Regions from separate parts of the Nitritalea sp. genome, predicted to be linked through region 2. Evidence: riboswitches for the same ligand, from Rfam matches in the RefSeq annotation. Region 2 holds a riboswitch; each other region holds the start of a gene.
The links. A riboswitch is a leader RNA that binds a small molecule or an ion and turns the genes downstream of it on or off. The one in region 2 is predicted to bind S-adenosylmethionine.

Region 1: another riboswitch for S-adenosylmethionine. It lies ahead of ACXIT9_RS08310 (O-acetylhomoserine aminocarboxypropyltransferase/cysteine synthase family protein); the one in region 2 lies ahead of ACXIT9_RS01320 (homocysteine S-methyltransferase family protein).
Region 3: another riboswitch for S-adenosylmethionine. It lies ahead of ACXIT9_RS01790 (trans-sulfuration enzyme family protein); the one in region 2 lies ahead of ACXIT9_RS01320 (homocysteine S-methyltransferase family protein).

Annotation. Positions count from the first base shown of each region.
Region 1 is NZ_JBSZCV010000009.1:132,095-139,483, reverse strand. Features, by position in the region: gene ACXIT9_RS08320 (VOC family protein) at 1-144, opposite strand, end outside; gene ACXIT9_RS08315 (homoserine O-acetyltransferase family protein) at 334-1,395, opposite strand; gene ACXIT9_RS08310 (O-acetylhomoserine aminocarboxypropyltransferase/cysteine synthase family protein) at 1,406-2,734, opposite strand; SAM riboswitch class I at 3,144-3,252, opposite strand; gene ACXIT9_RS08305 (acyloxyacyl hydrolase) at 3,398-4,480, shown strand; gene ACXIT9_RS08300 (S41 family peptidase) at 4,543-7,389, shown strand, end outside.
Region 2 is NZ_JBSZCV010000004.1:75,912-83,300, forward strand. Features, by position in the region: gene metH (methionine synthase) at 1-1,760, opposite strand, end outside; gene ACXIT9_RS01320 (homocysteine S-methyltransferase family protein) at 1,757-2,800, opposite strand; SAM riboswitch class I at 2,857-2,967, opposite strand; gene ACXIT9_RS01325 (DUF6268 family outer membrane beta-barrel protein) at 3,216-4,334, opposite strand; gene ACXIT9_RS01330 (DUF2147 domain-containing protein) at 4,345-4,791, opposite strand; gene ACXIT9_RS01335 (hypothetical protein) at 4,824-5,336, opposite strand; gene fmt (methionyl-tRNA formyltransferase) at 5,493-6,443, shown strand; gene ACXIT9_RS01345 (lycopene cyclase family protein) at 6,541-7,389, shown strand, end outside.
Region 3 is NZ_JBSZCV010000004.1:189,073-196,461, reverse strand. Features, by position in the region: gene ACXIT9_RS01805 (NUDIX domain-containing protein) at 1-150, opposite strand, end outside; gene ACXIT9_RS01800 (Lrp/AsnC family transcriptional regulator) at 264-746, opposite strand; gene ACXIT9_RS01795 (tol-pal system protein YbgF) at 957-2,159, opposite strand; gene ACXIT9_RS01790 (trans-sulfuration enzyme family protein) at 2,156-3,313, opposite strand; SAM riboswitch class I at 3,377-3,479, opposite strand; gene pth (aminoacyl-tRNA hydrolase) at 3,577-4,137, opposite strand; gene ACXIT9_RS01780 (50S ribosomal protein L25/general stress protein Ctc) at 4,247-4,822, opposite strand; gene ACXIT9_RS01775 (ribose-phosphate pyrophosphokinase) at 4,851-5,777, opposite strand; gene ACXIT9_RS01770 (2-phosphosulfolactate phosphatase) at 5,880-6,587, opposite strand; gene gcvT (glycine cleavage system aminomethyltransferase GcvT) at 6,584-7,389, opposite strand, start outside.

The sequences.
Region 1 (7,389 bases), on a different contig from region 2:
TACAGAGCTTCCGCAGCGAAAAAACGCGTGTCTGTTTGGGCTAACGTGAATCAACGGAAAATCCAGAATCTCATGATAAAACTGAACCGCGAGTTCGATATCCGAAACATAAAGACAGGTTTCTTTTATTTGTGCGTATTTCATATTGTAAAGTACGCGAAATGCCTATTTTTTTTATGGGTAAAGTGATGTGTAGCCAAAAAATCGTTTAAACAGCGTAATCACATAGATAGATGGTATTTTTTCGCGGACAAACAGGCTAAAAGCAAAAAAAGCCCCGATAACAGCCAAAAGGCCGCATCGAGGCAATAGGAATTTGGCCTAAGGCCATGCCTAAACAGGAACTCCACTGCTCAAATAGAAAGAGCGCAGGAGGTAGCTAAGCTGTTCGTATTCAATTAAAAACGCATCGTGTCCATAGTGGGAGTGCAGCTCTCCATAGCTGCCGTAGGGCACTCCGGAGGCGATCTCCCGAGACTCCTCCGCGCTAAACAAGAGGTCGCGGTCCACACCCACGGCCAGCACCTTGGCGCGAATCTCGGCGAGTGCCTGCTGCAGCCCGCCACGTCCGCGGCCCAGGTCATGGCTGTCCATGGCTTTAGTTAACGTCCAGTAGCTGAGCGCATCGAAGCGCTCGCTGAGCTTTTGACCCTGATAGCGCAGGTAGGCACTCACCCGAAAGTGGTCTAGCTTCTCCTCCGCGTCGTTTTGCTTCGCGGCCAGATTATCGGGATGTCGGTAGGAAATCATAGCCATAGCACGGGCGGCTTCCAAGCCCTTTTTGCCCGCCTCCGGGCTACGCGTTCCCCAGCTTTGGTCGGCAGCTATAGCCATGCGCTGCGCCTCATTAAAGGCGATCAACCAAGGCCGGGACTTGGCATTTGATGCCAGGATGATGGCATGTTCCAGGGATTCCCCCAGGTGATGTGCCCACTCCAGTCCTACCTGACCTCCGAGGGAGCCCCCGATAAGCGTATGAATCCGCCGTATGCCCAGATGCTCACGCAGTAAATCTAAGGCACGCGCCATATCCCGTGTGGTAAGTTGAGGAAAATCATAGTAATAGGGCTGCCCACTGTCAGGATCCACGCTGAGGGGATGGCTGGAGCCATAGCAGGAGCCCAGCAGGTTTGCGCATACGATGTAATGCCTATCCGGATCATAAAACTTATCCTCTCCGATTAGGCCATTCCACCATTCATGCGGTTTCGCATCCCCCGTGAGTGCATGCACCACCCAGATGACATTATCCTTCTCCGGTTTTAGGTGTCCACTACAGGTATATTTCAGGGTAAACCCAGCCAGCACTTCCCCCGATTCCAGCGGAAAAGGGGCCGTGTGGTGAAAATAGTCTTCAGTCATATCCACGATGAGATAAGGCGCTTGTAGATTCATAGTTCTTCACTTAGGCTTGCTCAGGTACCTGGCGCTGTGCCACCACCTGAAAGGCCTGCTCGAAATCTGCTTTTATATCTTCTATATGCTCGATGCCCAGGGACACGCGCAGCAAACTGTCGCTCACACCTGCCGCTGCACGGGCCTCTGCGCTGAGCTGCTGATGCGTCGTGGCGGCGGGCTGAATAATTAGGGTTTTCGCGTCCCCGACATTCGCCACATGTGAAACCAGCTGAAGGGCATCGATGCAGGCCGAAGTAGCGGAGGCATCTGCCTCTAGCTCGAAACTCAACACTCCTCCAAAGCCGTGCCGCAAATATTTCTTGGCATTTTCATGGTAGGGGGAGCTGGCCAGCCCCGGGTAGTGAACCTTCCGGACCAGCGGATGTGCCTCCAGCCATTGCGCCAGCTCGAGGGCATTGTCCACGGTGCGCTGCACGCGCAAAGATAAGGTCTCGAGTCCTTGTAATAAAAGGAAGGAGTTAAATGGGCTGAGTGCCGGCCCCATGTCGCGCAGCCCTTCCACGCGTGTTTTGATGGAAAAGGCCACATTGGGAAGCCCCAGCGGATTACCCTCTCCGAAAGTATCCCAAAATTTCAGGCCATGATAGCCCTCAGAGGGCTCGGTAAACTGCGGGAACTTGCCATTCGCCCAGTTGAAATTCCCCCCATCTACGATGATACCGCCGATGGAAGTGCCATGGCCGCCGATCCACTTGGTGGCAGAAGCGGTCACGATGTGGGCGCCCAGCTTGAGCGGCTGTGCGAGGTAGCCCCCCGCCCCGAAGGTATTATCCACGACGATGGGCAAGCCATGGCGCTCGGCTACCTCTCGGATCGCGTCGAAATCGGGCACACTGAAAGAGGGGTTACCGATCGTTTCCAAGTAAATCGCACGTGTGTTCGCATCGATATGGACTTCAAAGTCGGCAGCATTCAGGCTGGAAGCGAAGCGCGCCTCGATTCCCAGCCGCTTGAAGGACACTTTAAACTGATTGTAGGTGCCTCCGTAAAGGTGCGGCGCTGCCACGAAGTTTTGCCCACTTTCTAGAAGCGTGTGCAGCGCCAGAAACTGAGCTGCCTGCCCGGAGGCCGTAGCCACCGCCGCGACGCCCCCTTCCAGCGCCGCGACGCGCTCTTCGAACACGGCTGTAGTGGGATTCATGATGCGTGTGTAAATATTTCCAAACTCTTTCAGCGCAAATAAATTCGCGCCATGCGCGGCCGAATTAAAGGTGTAAGAGGTCGTTTGATACAAGGGTACCGCACGGCTATTCGTGCTCGGGTCCGGCTGCTGGCCGGCATGTAACTGAAGGGTTTCGAATCTGTACGTTGACATAAGTAGTGGTTTATAGGATTAGGAATGTAAAGAAAGGTGAGGGGCCACAGAAAGGGCCCGTAGGAGCGGAGGTGCTTTAAACGAAATCGCCAGAAGGATAAAGACAAAAGAAAGCTTTGCCTTAGCCAAATCGCTTAAAGCATACGCATACAGCAACAGCCTTGGCTGCTACCAATAGGTAAAAGGAAAGAAATTCGAAAAGAGCCGATGGGGCTTCCCTGCGGACCATGCGATGGCCGGTTAGCTGAAGGAAGTAATGGGCTCAGGAGAAAAGGCTGCTTTGCGCGGAGCGCAAAAACAGGGGAAAGGAGGCGTGACAAACCTTCCTGCAAAGCTGGTAGGGTACAAGAAGCTTTCGCTTGGGAAATAGAGGTAAAGAAAACGTCAGGTATAAATCTCATGGTCGAAGAATTTATAGTTCCTTCGGCTGTATCAACCGATGGCAGGAATTGGCACCTTGGATTTTCCAGGTTGCCAGAGGGTCATAGAGCCTGTCTCTCGCCTCTTCTATATAAATCCCACCACATAAAAAATGCGTTAGGATGCTTCAAAGGTCTCGCATCGCGCCGATTTATCCAAGGTTTTCTCTAATTTTTTTTTCAAACCCTCTTTTTTGGCCCTCGGGCCTGTAACTTTCCCTAAAAAAATTAGTCTATTAAGAGGATGAAACAGCTGCTTGTTTTCTTTTTTGCTCTCAGCCTATACAGCGTTCACAGCCCGCTACAGGCGCAGGTACGTCACCCGAAGCGCATCAGTGCGGAGGGCAGTACGGGCTTTATTATCGCTCATGCACGCGATCTGGTGGAGGTCTCCCAGACCCAGCCTTTCGGTGGGGCGATTTCCCTGGACTGGGCGCAGACGAGCCTGCGGCAGTGGGAGCGCTGCCAGTGTCACCATTACCTAGGGCTTCGCCTGCACTATCATAATTTTAACAATCCGCAGGTTTTGGGCGCGGCACTTAGCTTGACGGCAGACTTCGAGCCCATCCTTTGGCAAAGCCCAGACCGTCGCTGGCAGTTTAGCTTGCGCAGTGGCATCGGCCCCGCCTACCTGAACCGCCTGTTCGACCCGGAAACGAATCCGGACAATACCTTTTTTTCGGCGCCTATCAGTTTTTTGTTGTACACCAGCCCGACACTCAGCTATCAGTTCAGTACCCACTGGGGGCTTTCTGCGGCATTTAACTACCATCATATTTCGAATGGCGGGCAGCGGCAGCCGAATCGGGGCATGAACTATCCGATGTGGGGCTTGGGGCTGCGCTACTTTCCTTCCGGCCATCCCCAGTGGGAGCGGCATCAAGCGGCAGCAGCTCCGCGGAGCTGGCTCTGGGAGGTGGAGAGTGGCCTGACCAACCGTAGCGTGCCCGATCAGGACCGACGGGGCCTCACTGCGGGGCTGGCTCTGGGTGCCAAGCGGCGGGTAAACAACTTGCAGTCCCTGGGCGTAGGGGTAGAATTTATTCAGGATGAGGCGTTTCGGGCGCGCCCTGAGGCGCAAAGCGGCAGTATCATCGCTCCTTTCCTGTCCCATACCTTATGGGTGGGGCGGGTGCAGTTTGAGCAGCGGCTCGCCTGGTATGCCCTTAAGCCGGAGGGCTATCAGCCGGAGGCCTTCTATCAGCGCTACCTCTTGTTCTACGAGCTCTTTCCGGGCTTTGCGGTGGGCGCCTCCCTGAAAGCCCATGCGCAGGTGGCCCAAAACCTCGATCTCCGCGTCCGTTACCAGCGTCCCTTCCGCAGGTAATCAAATAATCCCTGTTATGCTGTGATTTTTTATGTATTTTCGGCCGCAACAATTTTAACTTTATGCAGCGCATCATACGACTATTTAAGCGGTGTGGCTTGGCCGCCACGCTTTTTTTGGCCGGAGGCCTGAGTATGGCGGCGAGTCCCCAGTGGCTCCGCTACCCAGCGATCTCTCCCGATGGCCAACATATCGCCTTTACCTATAAAGGAGATATTTTTATCGTCCCCAGTGCCGGAGGGGCTGCCCAGCAGTGGACCAGCCATGAAGGGCATGACTTTATGCCGGTGTGGTCTCCCGATGGCAAGCAGCTGGCTTTCGCCTCGGATCGCTATGGTAATTTTGACGTCTTCGTCCTCAACCTGGAGGCAGGGGATGAGCGCCGGCTAACCTTTCACTCAAATGACGAATTCCCGTACACCTTTACCCCGGATGGCAAGCAGGTGCTTTTCAGTACCAGCCGCCTGGATGATGCTGCCCATCGGCAGTACCCGACCGGATCGCAGCCTGAACTGTATCAGGTAGCTGCTGGGGGTGGCCGTGTGGATCAGGTGTGGACGCTCCCCGCTGAGGCGGTGGTGTTCAGTGCGGACGGGCAGCGCATGCTGTATCAGGATAAAAAAGGCGGTGAGAATGAGTGGCGCAAGAAGCATACCTCGGCCATCACGCGGGACATTTGGATGTATGAGAAGAGCAGTGGCCAGCATCAGCAGCTGACCCGCTTTGCTGGTGAGGATCGCAATCCTGTTTTCGATCCTAAGAACCCTGATTTTTACTATTTCCTAAGTGAGCGCTCGGGCAGTTTTAATGTGTTTAAGGCGCCGATCGCCCAGGAGCAAGAGGCGCGGCCGCTGACCCGCTTTACCGATTTTCCTGTGCGCTTTTTGAGTAGCTCTGCAGATGGCTTGCTTTGCTTTAGCTATGATGGAGAGCTGTACACCCTCCGCGAGGGAGAGGAGCCGAAGCGTGTGGAGGTGAGCATTCGCCATCAGGCCACGAAAAATGCGGACAGTTTCATAAATGTGTCGGGTGGGGTGAGTGAGATGGCTGTTTCGCCTGACGGCAAAGAGATCGCTTTTATCGCCCGTGGGGAGGTTTTCGTCACGGCGGTGGACGGCAGTATGACCAAGCGGCTGACACAGACGCCTGAGCAGGAGCGCTTTGTGACCTTCAGTGAGGATGGCAAGTCGGTGCTGTATGCCAGCGAGCGTGAGGGCAAGTGGCGCATTTACAAGACTGAGAAGGTACGTGCGGCGGAGGAGCCTTTCTTCTATGCCAGCACGCTGTTAAAAGAATCTGTAGTGGTAGAAGAGGAGCAAGATGTCTATCAGCCGCTTCCTTCTCCGGATGGCAAGTGGCTGGCGTATGTGAGTGGGCGCCGCAGCCTGCGCGTTAGGCCAATGAGCGGTGGTGCTTCGAAGGAGCTCCTAGGCCCTGAGTTTTTACTGCACATGCGCGATGGCGACCAGTATTTTACCTGGAGTCCGGACAGCAAGTGGCTGCTGGCGGAGTACAACACCACGCTGGCGAATGGGGAGATCGTGTTGGTGGATGTGGCTGGCGAGAAGGCGCCCATTAACATCACCGAGAGTGGCTACAGCGATGGCCGCCCCAAGTGGGTGAATGGCGGCGAGCAGATGCTTTGGTTTACGAATCGCGATGGCTTGAAAGGCTTTGCGACGAGTGGCGGCAGTCAGCGCGATGTGTATACGCTTTTCTTCACGCAGGAGGCATTTGAGAAGTTTAACCGCACGAAAGAGGAGGAGGACCTGCTGAAGGCCATCGAGGAGGCGCAGAAGAAGGACAAGAAAGACGAGAAGAAGGACGACAAGAAGGACGAGGATAAAAAGGGCACGAAGGAGCTGCAGATCGACTTTGATGATTTGCGCGAGCGCAAAGCCCGTCTGACCATTCACTCTTCAAGCTTGGGTGATGCGGTGCTGAACAAAGAGGGGACGATGCTGTTTTACCTGGCGCGATTCGAGAAGGGGCTGAACCTGTGGTCCACGGACCTGAAGACGAAGGAGACGAAGATGGTGCAGAAGCTGGATGCCGGCTCGGGCTCTTTGGTGTGGGATAAGGACATGAAAAACCTGTATTTGCTCAGTGGGGGCAGTATTTCGAAGCTGTCGGCGGATGCTTCTAAGAAGGAGTCGATCCGGATAGCGGGCGAGATGTCGGTGGATGCCGATGCGGAGCGGGCCTACCTGTACGAGCATGTGGTCAACCGCACGAAGGGGGCTTTTTATACCTCGGACATGCATGGCGTGGACTGGGAGGCGCTGGCGCAAAGTTACGAGAAGTACTTACCGCATATTGGCAACAGTTACGAGTTTGCGGAGATGCTGTCCGAGTTGATCGGGGAGTTAAATGTTTCCCATGCGGGAGCGCGCTACAGTCGTTCGATTCCTAATGCCGATGCGACTGCAGCCTTGGGGATTTTAATCGATTATGCGCATCAGGGTGACGGTGTGAAGATTACGGAGGTGCTGCCACGGGGTCCGCTGGATCGTGCGGGGCTGAACATCGCGGCGGGCCATGTGCTGGAGCGTATCGATGGGGAGCTGTTAGCTGCAGATGCGGACTGGGCCAAGTTTTTAAACCGTAAGGCGGGCAAGTTTGTGTTGATCGACGTGCTCGATCCGGCGACGGGCAAGCGGAGCCAGCATACGGTGAAGCCGATCACTTTAGGTCAGGAGAATGCGCTTTTATACCGCCGCTGGGTGAAGAAAAACCAGGAAGAGGTGGAGCGTTTGAGTGCGGGTAAGTTGGGCTACGTCCATATTCCGGGCATGTCAGATGGTCCTTACCGGACGATTTACGAGGAGATGATGGGCAAGTACCATGACAAGGAGGGCGTCATCGTGGATACGCGTTTTAATGGTGGTGGTGACTTGGTGGCGGATTTG
Region 2 (7,389 bases):
TCCACTTGGTAACCATTTGCGCGCGCCTCCTCGAGACGCACCAACTTTTTCACTTGCTGCTTGGCTTCATGCTCCTCACGCAGTTTCTGGTAGGTGGCTTTGATTTCTCGATGATACGCCTCGCGTGTTTCTTCGTGGATCGCATCTCCTGCGATCGGCACGGATTTCGAAGCGTCCGTTACATGAATGACTGTGCCGCTATAGACCGGATCGATTTTTACCGCTGTATGGATGCGCGAGGTAGTAGCTCCACCGATCAACAAAGGAATCTGTAGGTTTCGGCGTTCCATTTCAGTAGCCACATAGACCATTTCATCGAGCGAAGGAGTGATCAAACCGCTGAGCCCGATGATATCCACCTGCTGCCGCACTGCTTCATCGATGATTTTCTCCGCATCCACCATCACCCCTAAATCGATAATTTGGTAGCTGTTGCAGGCTAAAACCACGCCCACGATATTTTTTCCGATATCATGCACATCTCCCTTCACGGTGGCGAGTAGAATTTTCTTCACCGAGGACTTGCCCGAACGAATAGCCGCCTCATCTGGTAGCGGCATAAAGGGCTCCAGATAAGCCACTGCCCTTTTCATCACGCGAGCAGATTTCACCACCTGTGGCAAAAACATTTTGCCCTCGCCGAACAGATCTCCCACCACATTCATGCCGTCCATCAGCGGACCCTCGATCACATGCAGCGGGTTTTTAAGCTCCACACGCGCAGCCTCCGTGTCCTCGATAATATGATCTAAGATCCCCTTCACCAGGGCATGCTCGATGCGTTTAGCAACAGGCAATTCGCGCCAAGCGGCCGTTTGCACCTCCTTTTTATCGCCTGCCTTCACCGTTTCGGCAAAACTCAGTAGCGCCTCCGTAGCTCCCTCATGCCGATCGAAGAGCACATCTTCGACTTTCTCCAACAGATCTTTCGGAATATCGTCATAGACCTCCAGCATGGAGGGATTCACGATACCCATATCCATACCATGGCGAATGGCATGATAGAGAAAAGCTGCATGCATGGCTTCACGCACCGGATTATTTCCTCGGAAACTAAAGCTCACATTGCTAACTCCACCACTGACCTTAGCGCCTGGAAGGTTTTGCTTGATCCAGCGCGTGCTATGGAAGAAGTCCAATGCATTTTTCCGATGTTCCTCCATCCCGGTAGCCACGGGAAAGATGTTTGGATCGAAAATGATATCTTGCGGATTAAAGCGTACCGTTTCCACCAGCAGTTTATAGCTGCGTGAACAGATTTCTACCCTACGGGCATAAGTATCCGCCTGCCCCTTTTCATCGAAGGCCATCACCACCACTGCGGCGCCAAACTTTTTTATCGTTTTAGCCTGCTGGATAAACTCTTCCTCCCCATTTTTAAGTGAAATAGAGTTCACGATAGCCTTTCCTTGCACACATTTTAAGCCAGCCAGGATAATTTCCCAGCGTGAGCTATCGATCATGATCGGAATTCGGCTAATCTCCGGCTCTGAGGCGATAAGATGTAGAAAGCGCGTCATCGCCTCCACCCCATCAAGCATCCCCTCATCCATGCAGACATCCAGAATTTGGGCTCCGCCCCGCACCTGATCCAGCGCCACTTCCAGCGCTTCATCATACTGTCCATTTAAAATCAAGCGTGCGAAACGCTTAGATCCCGTCACATTCGTCCGCTCGCCGATGTTCACAAAATTCAGCTCCGGGGTAAACACTAAGGGCTCTAGCCCAGAAAGTTGTAAATAATTTCGTCCTCTTCTCATACCTGCACGTCTTCTTCTTGTAAGGGTCTTGGGCTGTACTTGGCGGCTGCCGCCGCAATGGCCGCAATATGTTCTGGCGTCGTTCCGCAGCATCCTCCTAAGATATTTACCCAGCCGGAAGCCAAAAATTCTTCTACCTGTTGTGCCATCTCCCCAGGCCCTTGATCATAGGCCCCAAAGGCGTTTGGAAGCCCCGCATTCGGGTAGGCACTCACATAAAAGGGAGCCTTATCAGCCAAGACTTTTAGGTAGGGGCGCAACTCTCTAGCCCCAAGTGCACAGTTCAGTCCGATACTTAAAAGCGGCACATGGGAAACCGAAATCAAAAAGGCCTCTGTCGTCTGTCCCGAAAGGGTACGGCCAGAAGCATCCGTGATGGTGCCTGACATCATAATCGGAATCCCTCCCTCCCGCGGATCCAGCGGCAAACCTCTTTTTTCATAGACCTCTTGGATGGCATAAAGTGCCGCCTTCGCATTTAAAGTATCAAATACTGTCTCAATAAGCAAAATATCCACGCCCCCATCCAAAAGCCCTTCTACCTGCTCGGTGTACGCCGCTGCCAACTGGTCAAAGGTTATGGCTCGATAACCAGGGTCGTTTACATCAGGAGAAATAGAGGCTGTGCGGTTCGTGGGTCCAAGAGCCCCTGCCACGAAACGCGGCTTGTCGGGATTTTTGGCCGTATAGGCCTTCGCTGCCTCAGCAGCTATCTCCGCAGAAGATTTATTAATCGCATAGGCCAAATGCTCCAGGGCATAATCGGCCTGAGCGATGCTGGTCCCGCTAAAGGTATTGGTTTCAATCAGGTCGCTGCCTGCCTCCAGATAGGCCTCATGGATGGCGCGGATCACATCCGGACGGCTGAGCGAAAGCAAATCATTATTACCCTTCAATGGCTTCGGATGATCTTGTAAATCAGGAGTTCGGAAATCAGCCTCCTGCAAGCCGTGTCGCTGGATCATGGTGCCCATGGCTCCATCTAAGATCAAAATACGTTTGGATAGGGCGTCTAAGAGTAACTCGGTTCTGTTCATCATAGCTAATCACAAAATGCCTATCAAGAACCGGAAGAAAAATACTGGGATTCAACTACCGCTCATCTCTATTTTCTCCTAGTTAGGATTAGTAGAAAATGGGAATTAGCACCTTGCTAGAGGTTGCTAAGACGTCATCGGGCCCGTCCCTCAGTCTTTCTTGATAAGCAATTTCAAAATTAACAGATAAATCAATAAAAGCGTTCTAAATCAGTAAAAAAATAAGTTGCTCCTTATCGGAGCGATAAATCCCCCTCGCATTTTTCGCATTCACCTCCTCCCCCTACGCACCTAAATGACAGACCACACAGCAGGAAGGAACAGGGAAGGGGCATAAAAAAAATCGCCCCGAACGGAGCGATTTTCAAGGTAGGACTTGCCTCCTCAGGATGTATAAGTGTGTTCGAACTAAGTTTTTTTATAAAGTTACAAAACTTATCCCCACATTAAAATAGAGCGGATTACCTAGGTTATTCCGCATACCGAACTCCTGTGTTCCGAAGAAACCTCTAAAGAACTCACGTCCTCCATCTAGCTCATCCGCATCAAAGGACCAGTCGAAGCGATAGCCTGCCTGCATATTAAACCAAAAAGGACCTGTGATTTGCTTTTGATACTCCAGACGTGGACGCAGCTCACCTCGACGAATTTCGAAGCTGTTATTTCCTCTGCTGAATTCGTCGATTCGGTAACTTTGTCCCTCCAGCTCGAAGCCGAAAAGCAGTAAGGAAGTCTTACTAAAATTATAGCGACCACTGGCACGAGCAGGGAATAGGATCTCTGTCCCCCACTTGCGGTCCGGGCTCGTCCAGTCGTACATCACCACCGGAATATAATTCATATTCCCTACACGATAGGTACGCGAAAGGCCGACACCCCAGCGCTTGAGATCAGAAACACGTTTCCCATAAATGGCCGCCGCACTAACGCGCACGGTATTAAATGGCTGAAAGCCAAAATCAAAATTACCGCTCATGTCCAGCTGCCCTTGAAAGACGAAAAAGGACTTTTCATTAATAGGCACAAACACGGTATTGGTCCAGTTGAGATTACGTAGGCCATCTTCGTTTAAAATTTGCGCCAAGCCCCGCTCACCGCCTCCCGTGTCGCCCTGGATATCGGTAATCTGATAGCGCACATCCATAAAATTGATCCCCGACTGCCAAACTAGGTTACTCTTGGAGATCACAGGAATGACACTATTGAAGCGAAAACCTCCGGTGTAGTTGGCCCGAGCGGTTTGTGCCGGATCTGGATTTTCATCCACGCCGAAGCCGGTATTTTCGGAGGCCGGGAATCTGGTTTGCGAAAAGCGCATGTCATAAGGGGTCTGCACATCCCAGCCGATCATAAAAAACCGCTGCGGGGACATCCCGACGATAGTAGGCTTGGCAAAGGCCTTTCCCCCTTTTTCATCCACAAACTCTAGTTCTCCATAGAGGTCCCAGTCCTCTTCCTCTTCTTCTCCTTGGGCGAATGCACCATAAGAAAAACTAAGCCCTGCGAACAGGGCCAAGCAGGCTAAATGTCTCTTCATAGGTATCGCTTTAGCCTTTGATTTTTAAACGTTTCCAGGTGTCCGTTCTACCGAAGGTCTTCACCCCTACATAGCCTCGGATATCCAAGGTATTATCGTCCTTCATCGTGATCACACAGTTGTAGGTATTCCCAGATTCCGGGTCATAGATGGTTCCTTCTGTCCATTCTCCTTTTCCGTTATACACGAAATCCTTTAGCATGCGGTAGCCCCGTAAAGGCACATTACGCATGGACTCATCAGGATTATTCTGGTCTACTTTCGGCTTGCCTGTGCTCGGGTCATTAGGCTCTTTGAGCCAAACGATACGGCCATAAAACTTATCTTCGATCTGATCGATTTTTACTCTTACTTTACCGTTACTCGGCTCCCAGACCCCAGTGATTGCATCGGCGTCTTGCGCCGACACATAAAAAGCCATAAGCAAGAAGCTGCATAAAAAGAGTAGTTTTTTCATAATTGGTTTTTTTAGGTGTATTGTAGGATAGTTTACTTGACTAATAGTTCAAAGGTTACGTAAAGTTCCATCACGACATCCTCCCAATACTCCTCTTGGTTGAGATCAAAGTCTGCCACGAAGGTAATTCTACCATCTTTCATGAAACCATCGGCCAGATTAGCTTGCTTTTGGGCGAGGCCCAAATCCATCGGGCTATTCACTAAAATCTCTCCCTCATAGAGGGCCACCCGGCTCATATCGACCGATTTAGAAGTTACTTCCAGGACGATCTTTTGCATGTCGATGGGTTCTCCCGTATACTGGATTTGAATGCCGCTGATCTGTGCCCGCGTGATGGTGGAACCATCGATTTGGTTTTGGCGTAATACTTCTGCCACATCAAACTCCCAAGTAGCCTGCGCCATATTAGAACCCTCAAAGAGTGGCCCTTCCGCCTTGAGCTCCAAAGCCTCCGTACGGATAGCAAAAGAGTTACCACTTGGGCCACAAGCACTTACCACCAGTAGTGCTAGAAACAAAAAGGAATACGATACGATTTTCATGAATTTTGCTGGTAAAATAAAGGTTGATTTGCACAGTTCTACCGAAATGGCATATTGAAATTACATAAATTCATTTATTCTCCCTAAAAAAGGGTTAATTTTTTGATTTTTGCCCTCCCATGCGGATACTCCATCGCTGCTTTGTATTTTTGTTTTATGAACACAGCGGTACAGAAAAAGTTGAAAATAGTTTTCATGGGGACTCCAGATTTCGCCGTGGCGAGCCTGGAAGCACTCCATGCCAGCCCCCATGTAGAACTGGTCGGCGTCCTCACAGCGCCTGATAAACCACAAGGCCGCGGAAAAAAGGTGCTGCCCTCCCCCGTAAAAGCCTGTGCGCTGCACCTCAAGCTACCGATTCTACAGCCCACTAATCTGAAAAACCCTGAATTCCAGGAACAACTCCGCTCCTTAGGTGCCGATCTGCAGGTGGTCGTAGCTTTCCGCATGCTTCCTGAGGCCGTCTGGAGCATGCCCCCCTTAGGAACCTTAAACCTGCACGCCTCCCTACTGCCGAATTTCCGTGGTGCGGCGCCCATCAACTGGGCCATTATCAAAGGAGAAAAAGAAACAGGTGTCAGCACTTTTTTTCTCAAACATGAAATCGACACCGGAAATATAATTCTTCAAGAAAAAGAGCCGATTTATCCTGAAGATACGGTGGGGACCCTCTACGAGCGGCTGATGCATAAGGGAGCCGGCCTAGTGGCCAAAACCGTCGCGGCCATCGCCACAGGCGAGGTGCGCACTCAGACGCAGGACGAAAGTCTAGCCGTACATGCTGCCCCTAAATTATTTAAAGAAAACTGTGCAATCGACTGGACTCAGAGTGCCGAAGAGGTGCACAATCTGGTACGTGGCCTATCCCCTTATCCCACTGCTTGGTTTAAAATGGGAGAGAATACCTATAAAGTTTTCCGTACGGCCGTAGTCGATAACGAAAAGAAACATACGCGCCCCGGCAGCACCCTTACCGACCAAAAAACCTTCTGGCATATCACCTGTGGACAAGGCACAGTGGCGCTCTTAGAAGTGCAAGCTCCCAATAAAAAAAGAATGCCCATAGCGGATTTTCTTCGCGGAAACCGCATCGAAGAAGAAGATTAAAAGAATTTCTTTACCTTTATAAACAGCAAGCGCCCGGTTTCAGTTGTCAGCACAAACGAAATCGGGGACTTAGCTACCGCCGATTTTGATTTCACCTATGGACACATCGACCACGTACGATTATATCATTGCCGGCGGAGGACTAGCGGGCTTAACTTTAGCTTGGCAAATCAGCAAATCCCCTCTGCTCCGCGACAAGCGTGTGCTGCTTATCGATCGGGAGGCAAAAAACACGAATGACCGCACTTGGAGCTTCTGGCTCAGATCCGACACGCCTTGGCTCCAAGAGCTACCCCTGCATCATTCCTGGTCGCATGCGGAGATTCCTTTGCGCCAGCAAACACTGCAATTCGAGCTGGCCCCCTACCGCTACTACACGATCGAGGGGCTAAGCTTTTACCGCTTTATCGCCGAGGAACTCGCTAAAAGTAAACAGATTGAGCGCCTGCAGGCAGATATTTTTACTGTTTTACCCCATGCGCAGCGCGTCGTAACTAGTCAAGGCGATTATCACTTTAAAAGCTACTGCTTTAAAGGGTATTTTGAAGCACAGGCACTTCAAGAGGTTGCCCAACAGCAAGGGCCTTTTATGTGGCAGCACTTTCTGGGCTGGAAAATTCGCGTGCCTAAGCCGCTTTGGAACCCCCACACCTTTACCTATATGGACCTGCGCGTACCGCAAAAAGATCCTGGCCTGACTTTCTGCTACCTATTACCGGAAAAAGAAAATGTGGCCCTAGTGGAATATACCCTCTTCTCTGCAGTTTTATGGGAAAAAGAGCGCTATGAGGCGGCTTTGCGCGACTATATAAAGACTTACTTAGGAGATACTCCTTACGAAATTTTGGAGGTGGAACATAACAAAATCCCCATGACCACCGCACGCTTGCACCCAAAAGCAGGCAAAGGGCCTGTAATTCCCATTGGCACCCTGGCCGGAACAGTA
Region 3 (7,389 bases), 110 kb from region 2:
GGCGCGGTTTTTAAAGCATACCTTGCCGTATTCGGCAGGCTTTCCGGCAGGATTGAGCACCTGATGGTTCTCTACGCGGATCCAGGGGTTCTCAAAAACGGTTGTTTTCTCCTGGCAGATCCAGGGATTTTCTTCTTGTATCGTCGACATAAGGTCAGAGGTTGCACCACTGCGGAAGGGACGCAGGGCTTTCGCCCTGCAAAAGTACATAAAAAAAAGCATGATCGGGAGACCATGCTTCTTCGGGTGTGCGCTAAGCGACTTTATGCAGGTATTGGTAATACCTTGGAATCCTTAAAAGTGGAAAGAATCACCATGGACTGCATGGAATCTACCTCTTTAATTTCGGAAACCTGCTCGAGCATCAACTTCTGATAGGCGGTGATGTCTTTTGCAATAATTTTTAGGATAAAATCACCAGAACCGGTGATGTGGTGGCACTCGATCACCTCTTGGATCGTATTAATCTCCGTCATGAAGGCGTCGATATTCGCTTTATTATGTCCGATGAGGGTAACCAGTACAAAAGTGCTCACGCCAAGGCCGATCTTTTCTGGATCTAACTTTGCATGGTAGCTGCGAATGATACCGGATTGTTCTAATTTCTTGACGCGCTCTAGTGTAGGAGCCGGAGAAAGCCCAATATCTTTCGAAAGCTGCGCATTGGTTATTTTCGCATTGCCCTGTAAAATTTCTAGTATTTTACGGTCGATTTTGTCAAATTTTACTCTTACGCTGTTATCCATAGATGAAAGTATTTACAGAATAATATCTTGTGCAAAGTTAGGTATAATAAATATTATTTTAAAGCAATTGCTGAGAAAAAGGTGTGTAAACACGAAATATTCTTGTTCGTAGCTGTGCTCTAGCAAAAGCATTCGGGGTAAACTAGGCCAATAACCATGCCAATTCAAATATTCTCTTGCTGAACTTCTTTGGTAAACGGAAAAATGAATTCAAAGTTTATTCTTTTTAATAAAATTTCGTGCTTCCTTATGTGCAGGATGCTTTCTTTTGGCGAACTTTTTAACCTGATTGAAATAGGATTTGGCTTCGTTTTTTTTGCCTTCCTGGGTAGCCATTTTACCCAGTGCCAGTAAGCTATACAGGTAATAGCCACTTTCCTGTGCCTCAGACTCCTCTCCGAAGGCCAGTGTGCGCTTGTAATAGGCCTTCGCCTGCGGCAAATCGTTTCTACGCTCGTGGTACTGGGCGATATAAAATGCGGCATAGCGCCCACTGTTTGCCTCATAGCCGGTCTGTTTGGCATCTAGACGTCTTAAGATTTCCTCTGAAACCTCCTTGCACTCGTACCACTTGCCTACTGTGTATAGGTTGCGCGCATGCGACCGGTGGAAAAAGGCATTGTTCGGGTACTTGTCCATCAGATAGTCCGTAATGGCCAAAGATTTAAAGGGGCTACCTTCGGCATTGGCATACAGCATATATAAAAAATATTGCGCTTCCACGCGGGAATAAAAGGCATTATTGGCCACATATTCCAGCAGCTCGATGCCCTTTTCTTTGTTGCCCTTAGGAAAAAAGGCGACCACAGGCTTCAGTAGAGGGTAATTTTCTGGTATCCACACCGAGTAATAGTTGAACAGCGCATCCCCTAGTACCAGCTCAGGACTCATCTCCTCGTCCCCATCTTTACTTAAGTTAAGGTATTTCAGAGCATTTTTCCCGGCCAGCGTAGCCTTCGTCCAGGATCTTCGCTCCGAATACAGGCGCCCCTGAAAGCCATAGGCGGCTGCTAGGAAAAAAGTGGCCTCCTTATTTTCCGCATCCCGTTTGAGCAAGCTTTTGGCCTTGTCGATGACTACGTCCATCTGCCCGATGAAGCGCTCATCGTAGCGCTCGTTATCGAGGTCGGGTAAAATTTTCCACCAGCTGCTTAGCCCTTGTAAAAAGTAGGGAAGCGGATGCTCGGGATATTCGTATTCCAGCACTTTAAAGCCCCTGTCCGCCTCTCGGAAATCAAAATTATACAGGCTATTCACATAGCGCGTGATGCGAAACTGCAGTCCCTTATCTAAAAGCAGGTATTCGCTGCGATTGTCCACGCTGTCTGTAGCGAGAGGGGCAGGTTGCGCGAAAGCAAGGGCTCCCAAAAGGAGCCCCATAAATAAGAAAAAACCAAATCGTTTTTTTATCATAGTGCTTGTTCGATATCCGCTATGATATCGTCCACATGCTCCAAGCCGACCGACAGGCGTATCAGGCCTGGTGTGATCTGGACACGTTCCCGCTCTTCAGGGCTCAACTTACTATGCGTCGTAGAAGCGGGGTGTGTGACGATACTTCTGGCGTCTCCCAGGTTAGCGGTAAAACTGATCATGTTCAGTCGATCGATAAAGGCAGCGGCAGCGGCGGCACCTTCTTTCAGATCTAAAGTTACTATACCCCCTCCGTGGCGCATTTGTTTCACGGCCACGGCATATTGTGGATGACTTTCTAGAAACGGATAATTCACCCGCTTTATTTTGGCATGCCCCTCGAAATGTCGTGCTATTTTTAGCGCATTCTCACAGTGCCGGTCCATACGTACGGCTAAGGTCTCCATGCTCTTGTCCAGTATCCAGGCATTAAAGGGGGAGATGGAGGGGCCCGTGTGCCGGGCAAAGAAGCGCACCTGCTCGATGAGCGCTTTACTTCCTAAAATCAATCCTCCCAGCACGCGCCCCTGTCCATCGATGAACTTAGTGGCGCTATGGGTCACCAAGTGTGCTCCCCATCGCGCCGGCTGCTGCAGGTAAGGGGTAGCGAAACAGTTGTCCACCACCAAGATAAGCCCATGCTCCCGCGCAAAGTTCCCGGCCCATTCTAAGTCGATGAGTTCCAAGCCCGGATTAGAGGGGGTTTCCAAAAAGAGCATTTTAGTATTCGGCTGCAGTAATTTGTCCCACTGCTGGTAATCGGAGATATCTCCATAGGTAGAGGTGATGCCCCAGCGTGGGAAAACGCGTGTCAACAGTTGGTGCGTGGAGCCGAAAAGGGAGCGGGAGGCTAAAATATGGTCTCCCTGGCTGAGCAGGGCCGCGATACTGCCAAACATGGCGGCCATCCCGGAGGCGGTTACCATGCCGTCTTCGGTGCCTTCTGCCAGGCATACTTTTTCCAGCAGGGAGCTGGTATTTGGATTCGCGTAGCGGGAATAAATTTGCCCTTCCTGTTCTTCGGCGAACAGGGCTCTGGCTTGTTCGGCGGAATCAAAGGTAAAGCTAGAGGTAAGGTGAATGGGGCTGGAATGTCCGGCGGCGTTAGAAGGTTGCGCCCCGGCGCGGATCGCCTGTGTTTCGAAATGTGCCATGAATTCAGGGTTCTTTTTTAAGCTATAAAGACCATCGCCCCGTGCACATCTTGCTCATTGACCCGTTTATAGTTCCCGGATAGGGGCAGGATGTGGCACCATGGACACAAGTGGCCGGTTGCCAGAGGGTCATCGAGCCTGTTCTCTCGCCTCTTCTTTATAAAGGTGAATACTTCTTTTGTTACAAAGAAAGCAGGTGGCAGCCAGAAAACAAAATGCCAGCTGCTTTCTCTTTTTGGGCCGCAGCCCAAAAGCCGAGTGGGCTACTCATTAAACTGGGTCATGGTATGGGCGATCCCGATGCTGCCAAAGGCCTCAATCATGGCGATGGCCCGGTCCATATGTTCAGGCAGGGCATCGATTTCAGCCTGGGTCCAGCGTCCAAGCACATAATCCACTTGGCGGCCCTTCGGAAAGTCGTCCCCGATGCCGAACTTCAGACGCGGATAGTCTTGCCCACCGGTTAGGGCTTCGATGTTTTTTAGACCGTTATGTCCTGCTGCGGAGCCTTTGGCGCGCATGCGCAATTTACCGAAAGGCAAAGCAACATCATCGACAACCACCAGCACATGGGATTTTTCGATCTTCAGCTCTGCCATCCAGTGGCTTACCGCTTTCCCACTCAGGTTCATGTAGGTCGTCGGCTTGATGAGGTGAAACTGTCGAGACTTAAAGCTGAAGTGGCTGTAAAAGGCATGGCGGCCTGAACTCCAGCGGACTTGATGCTTGTCTGCTAAACGATCTAAGGTGAGAAAACCCACATTATGGCGGGTCAATTCATATTCGGGGCCGATATTTCCGAGGCCAACGATTAAGTATTTCATGGGCAGTGAGGCTTATGAGGGCGGCCGTAGGAAGCTATCGGCCAGAAACAAGACATCCTGCCACAGCGCAAAGGCTGGGCAGGATGTGGGTATGTCAGATAGAAAAAGCTTACTCAGCTGTTTTCTTACCGCGAAGTGCTCTTGGGATACCGATCGTAGCGATAGAAACGTTCGGGCTCGTTAGGATTTCGAAACCTTCTACACTTAGTTCAGAAACTTTCACAGACTTTCCTAAGTCTAGGTGAGAAATGTCTACGTTGATCTTATCAGGCAGTGCGCTCGCTAAACCTTTTACCTTTAGGGTACGGGCTTTGATTTCGAGTTTACCCCCTTTTTGGATACCTGGAGAGTTTCCTACGATATTAACAGGGATCTCCATCTTAACAGGACGGTCTTCGCTGAATGCTAAGAAATCTGCGTGCAAAAGAACCTCAGATACCGGATGGAACTGTGTGTCTTTTAAAAGCGCTTTGATTTTTTGACCTTCGATGTTTAACTCTACTAAGTGAACATCTGGCGTGTAAACGAGCGGGCGGAAAAGAATCGCAGGTGCATAGAAGTGAATCTGCTCTTCGATACCCGGTCCGTAAACCACAGAAGGAACTTGACCGTCTTCTCTAAGCTCTTTTAAAGTAGCACTGTCGAGATTTGCTCTTTTAAACCCTATAATCTCTAAAGATTTCATAGTAAATTAAGAATAAGTTATAAATAAATTAAATAAAGAGTGCACTGATGGAGGAATTTCCGGTCACGGCATGGATCGCTTTCGCGAAAAGATCGGACACGGATAAAACCCGAATTTTACTCGATTCCTGCGCTAGTGGAATCGTATCGGTGATGACCAATTCCTCTAAAACAGAGTTGTTAATGTTTTCGTAGGCTTTGCCAGAAAGTACCCCATGGGTGGCAATGGCTCGCACTGAGAGGGCTCCTTTTTCCAGGATGATTTGTGCCGCCCGGCACAAAGTACCTGCTGTGTCCACTAAATCATCGATAAGAACCACATCCTTGCCTTCCACATCTCCGATAACCTGCATGGAAGCCACCTCGTTGGCACGCTTTCGATGCTTGTCACAGACAACCATCTCCACCGCGAAATGCTTGGCATAGGCACGCGCACGCGCCACACCCCCCACATCCGGAGCAGCGAAAATCAAGTTGTCCCGATTCAGCCTTTCCAAATAGGGCACAAAGATAGCGGAAGCATTCAGATGATCCAAAGGAATGTCAAAAAATCCTTGGATTTGTCCGGCATGCAAGTCGCAGGTCATGATCCGATCCGCACCCGCTGAGGTCAAAATATTAGCTACAAGCTTGGCAGCGATGGAGACCCGTGGTCGGTCTTTCCGATCTTGGCGCGCATAGCCATAGTAGGGAATCACAGCGCAGACTTTATAGGCTGAGGCGCGCTTAGCCGCATCGATCATCAAGCAAAGCTCGAGCAAGTTGTCCGCACTGGGGTTGGTGGATTGAATAAGAAATACGGTGCAGCCACGAACAGATTCATTAAAGCTAGGTGACATTTCCCCATCACTGAACTTGGAAAGGGTCAAATCTCCTAATTTTTTCCCATAATGCTTGGCGATTTTTTCTGCTAAAGGAAGGCTATTCGAACCGGCAAATAATTTGACCTCGGTCATCATTTTGTAGGTATTAAGGTTGTAAAAGGCATCTGCTTATGGCATACAAAGGTAGCTAAAAAGCCTGCAAAAGGAAATGATTTTTTCGCTTACGCCTAATTATTACGCCAATACCAATTTTTCTTCTTTTAGCCGTACTAAGGCTGCGTAGCGGTCCAGCTCCAGGCAAAAGTCGATATCTCCTTCGATGCCGTGGTTTTGTAGGCGCTTGGCATGGGAGGCTTGCGCCAAAAACCCTTTCAAGTCGCCGTGAACGGCCCCATACAGGGTCTTCATGGCTAGGCTGCTATCACAGGCGGGGCTGTGGGTGGCCGACAGGGCTTCTACGAGCGCACCCGCATACAGCGCATCTTCGAGGTTATAGTTGCCTTTCCAGCCGGCACAAACGATGAGCACGTCTGCTTCTTGTTCGCGCAGGTAGGCGGCAGTACTGCTCAGGTTCATAAAGGCGCCGATGAGCAGCTCCCGCGCCCCTGCGCGAAATTTTTCGATCGCCAGCGTACCGTTGGTGGTAGTCATGCTGAGCTTTTGGCCTGCAAAGGCCCCCTGCTGAAACGCTAGCGGGCTATTTCCCAGGTCAAAGCCGGGAATGATATGGCCATTTCGCTCGCCGGCGGTCAGGTAGCCTTTGGCGCCCAGCGCCCGGCAGTCTTCCTGATCGGCTACAGGAATGATATGGTCTACCCCCTCACAGAGGGCCGCCACCATGGTGCTGCTGGCGCGGAAAATGTCCACCACCACCACGATGCGGCCACTTACCTCATAGAGCTCCCTCAGGGCGGGGGTGAGGCAAATGCTTACATTCTTCATGCGTCTTTTTTATAAAGCGGCAGTTTGGTGACGGTGACGGCCAGTTGCTTTTGGCGAATGCCCACACGTAGTGCAGTGCCGGCTTTGGCATAGGCGGTCTCCACGTAGCCGAGTCCGATCCCCTTCCCCAAGCTAGGCGACTGGCTGCCCGAGGTGACGCGCCCGATGGTTTCGCCCGCCTCATTCAGCAGGGGATAGCCGCCGCGCGGTATGCCTTTTTCTTCTAAAACAAATCCGATCAACTTTTTCGTGACGCCAGCTTCTTTCTGTGCTTGCAGCGCCTCGGAATTCATAAAGGGCTTGGTGAATTTAGTGATCCAGCCTAGGCCAGCCTCAAGTGGGGAGGTACTGTCGTCGATGTCGTTTCCATACAAGCAGTAGCCCATCTCCAGCCGTAGTGTGTCGCGCGCTCCGAGTCCGATCGGCTTGATGCCATGCTCCTCACCGGCTGCGAAAACGGCCTTCCAGAGCGCTTCTGCCTGTTCATTTTTAACATAAAGCTCGAAGCCACCTGCACCCGTGTAGCCAGTAGCGGAGATGATGATATCAGAAATTCCAGCCATGCTGCCAACTGTAAAATGGTAGAACTTGATGGCGCTCAGATCAGTATCGGTAAGTTTTTGGAGGGTGGCGGTGGCCAAAGGTCCCTGGACCGCGAAGAGGGAATAGGCGTCGGAGGCATTTTCTAAGGTGGCCCCCATGGTATTGTGGCGGTTTATCCAAGCCCAATCTTTATCGATATTAGAAGCGTTTACGACGAGCATGTAGCGCTCCTCTTCCATGCGGTAGACGATGAGGTCAT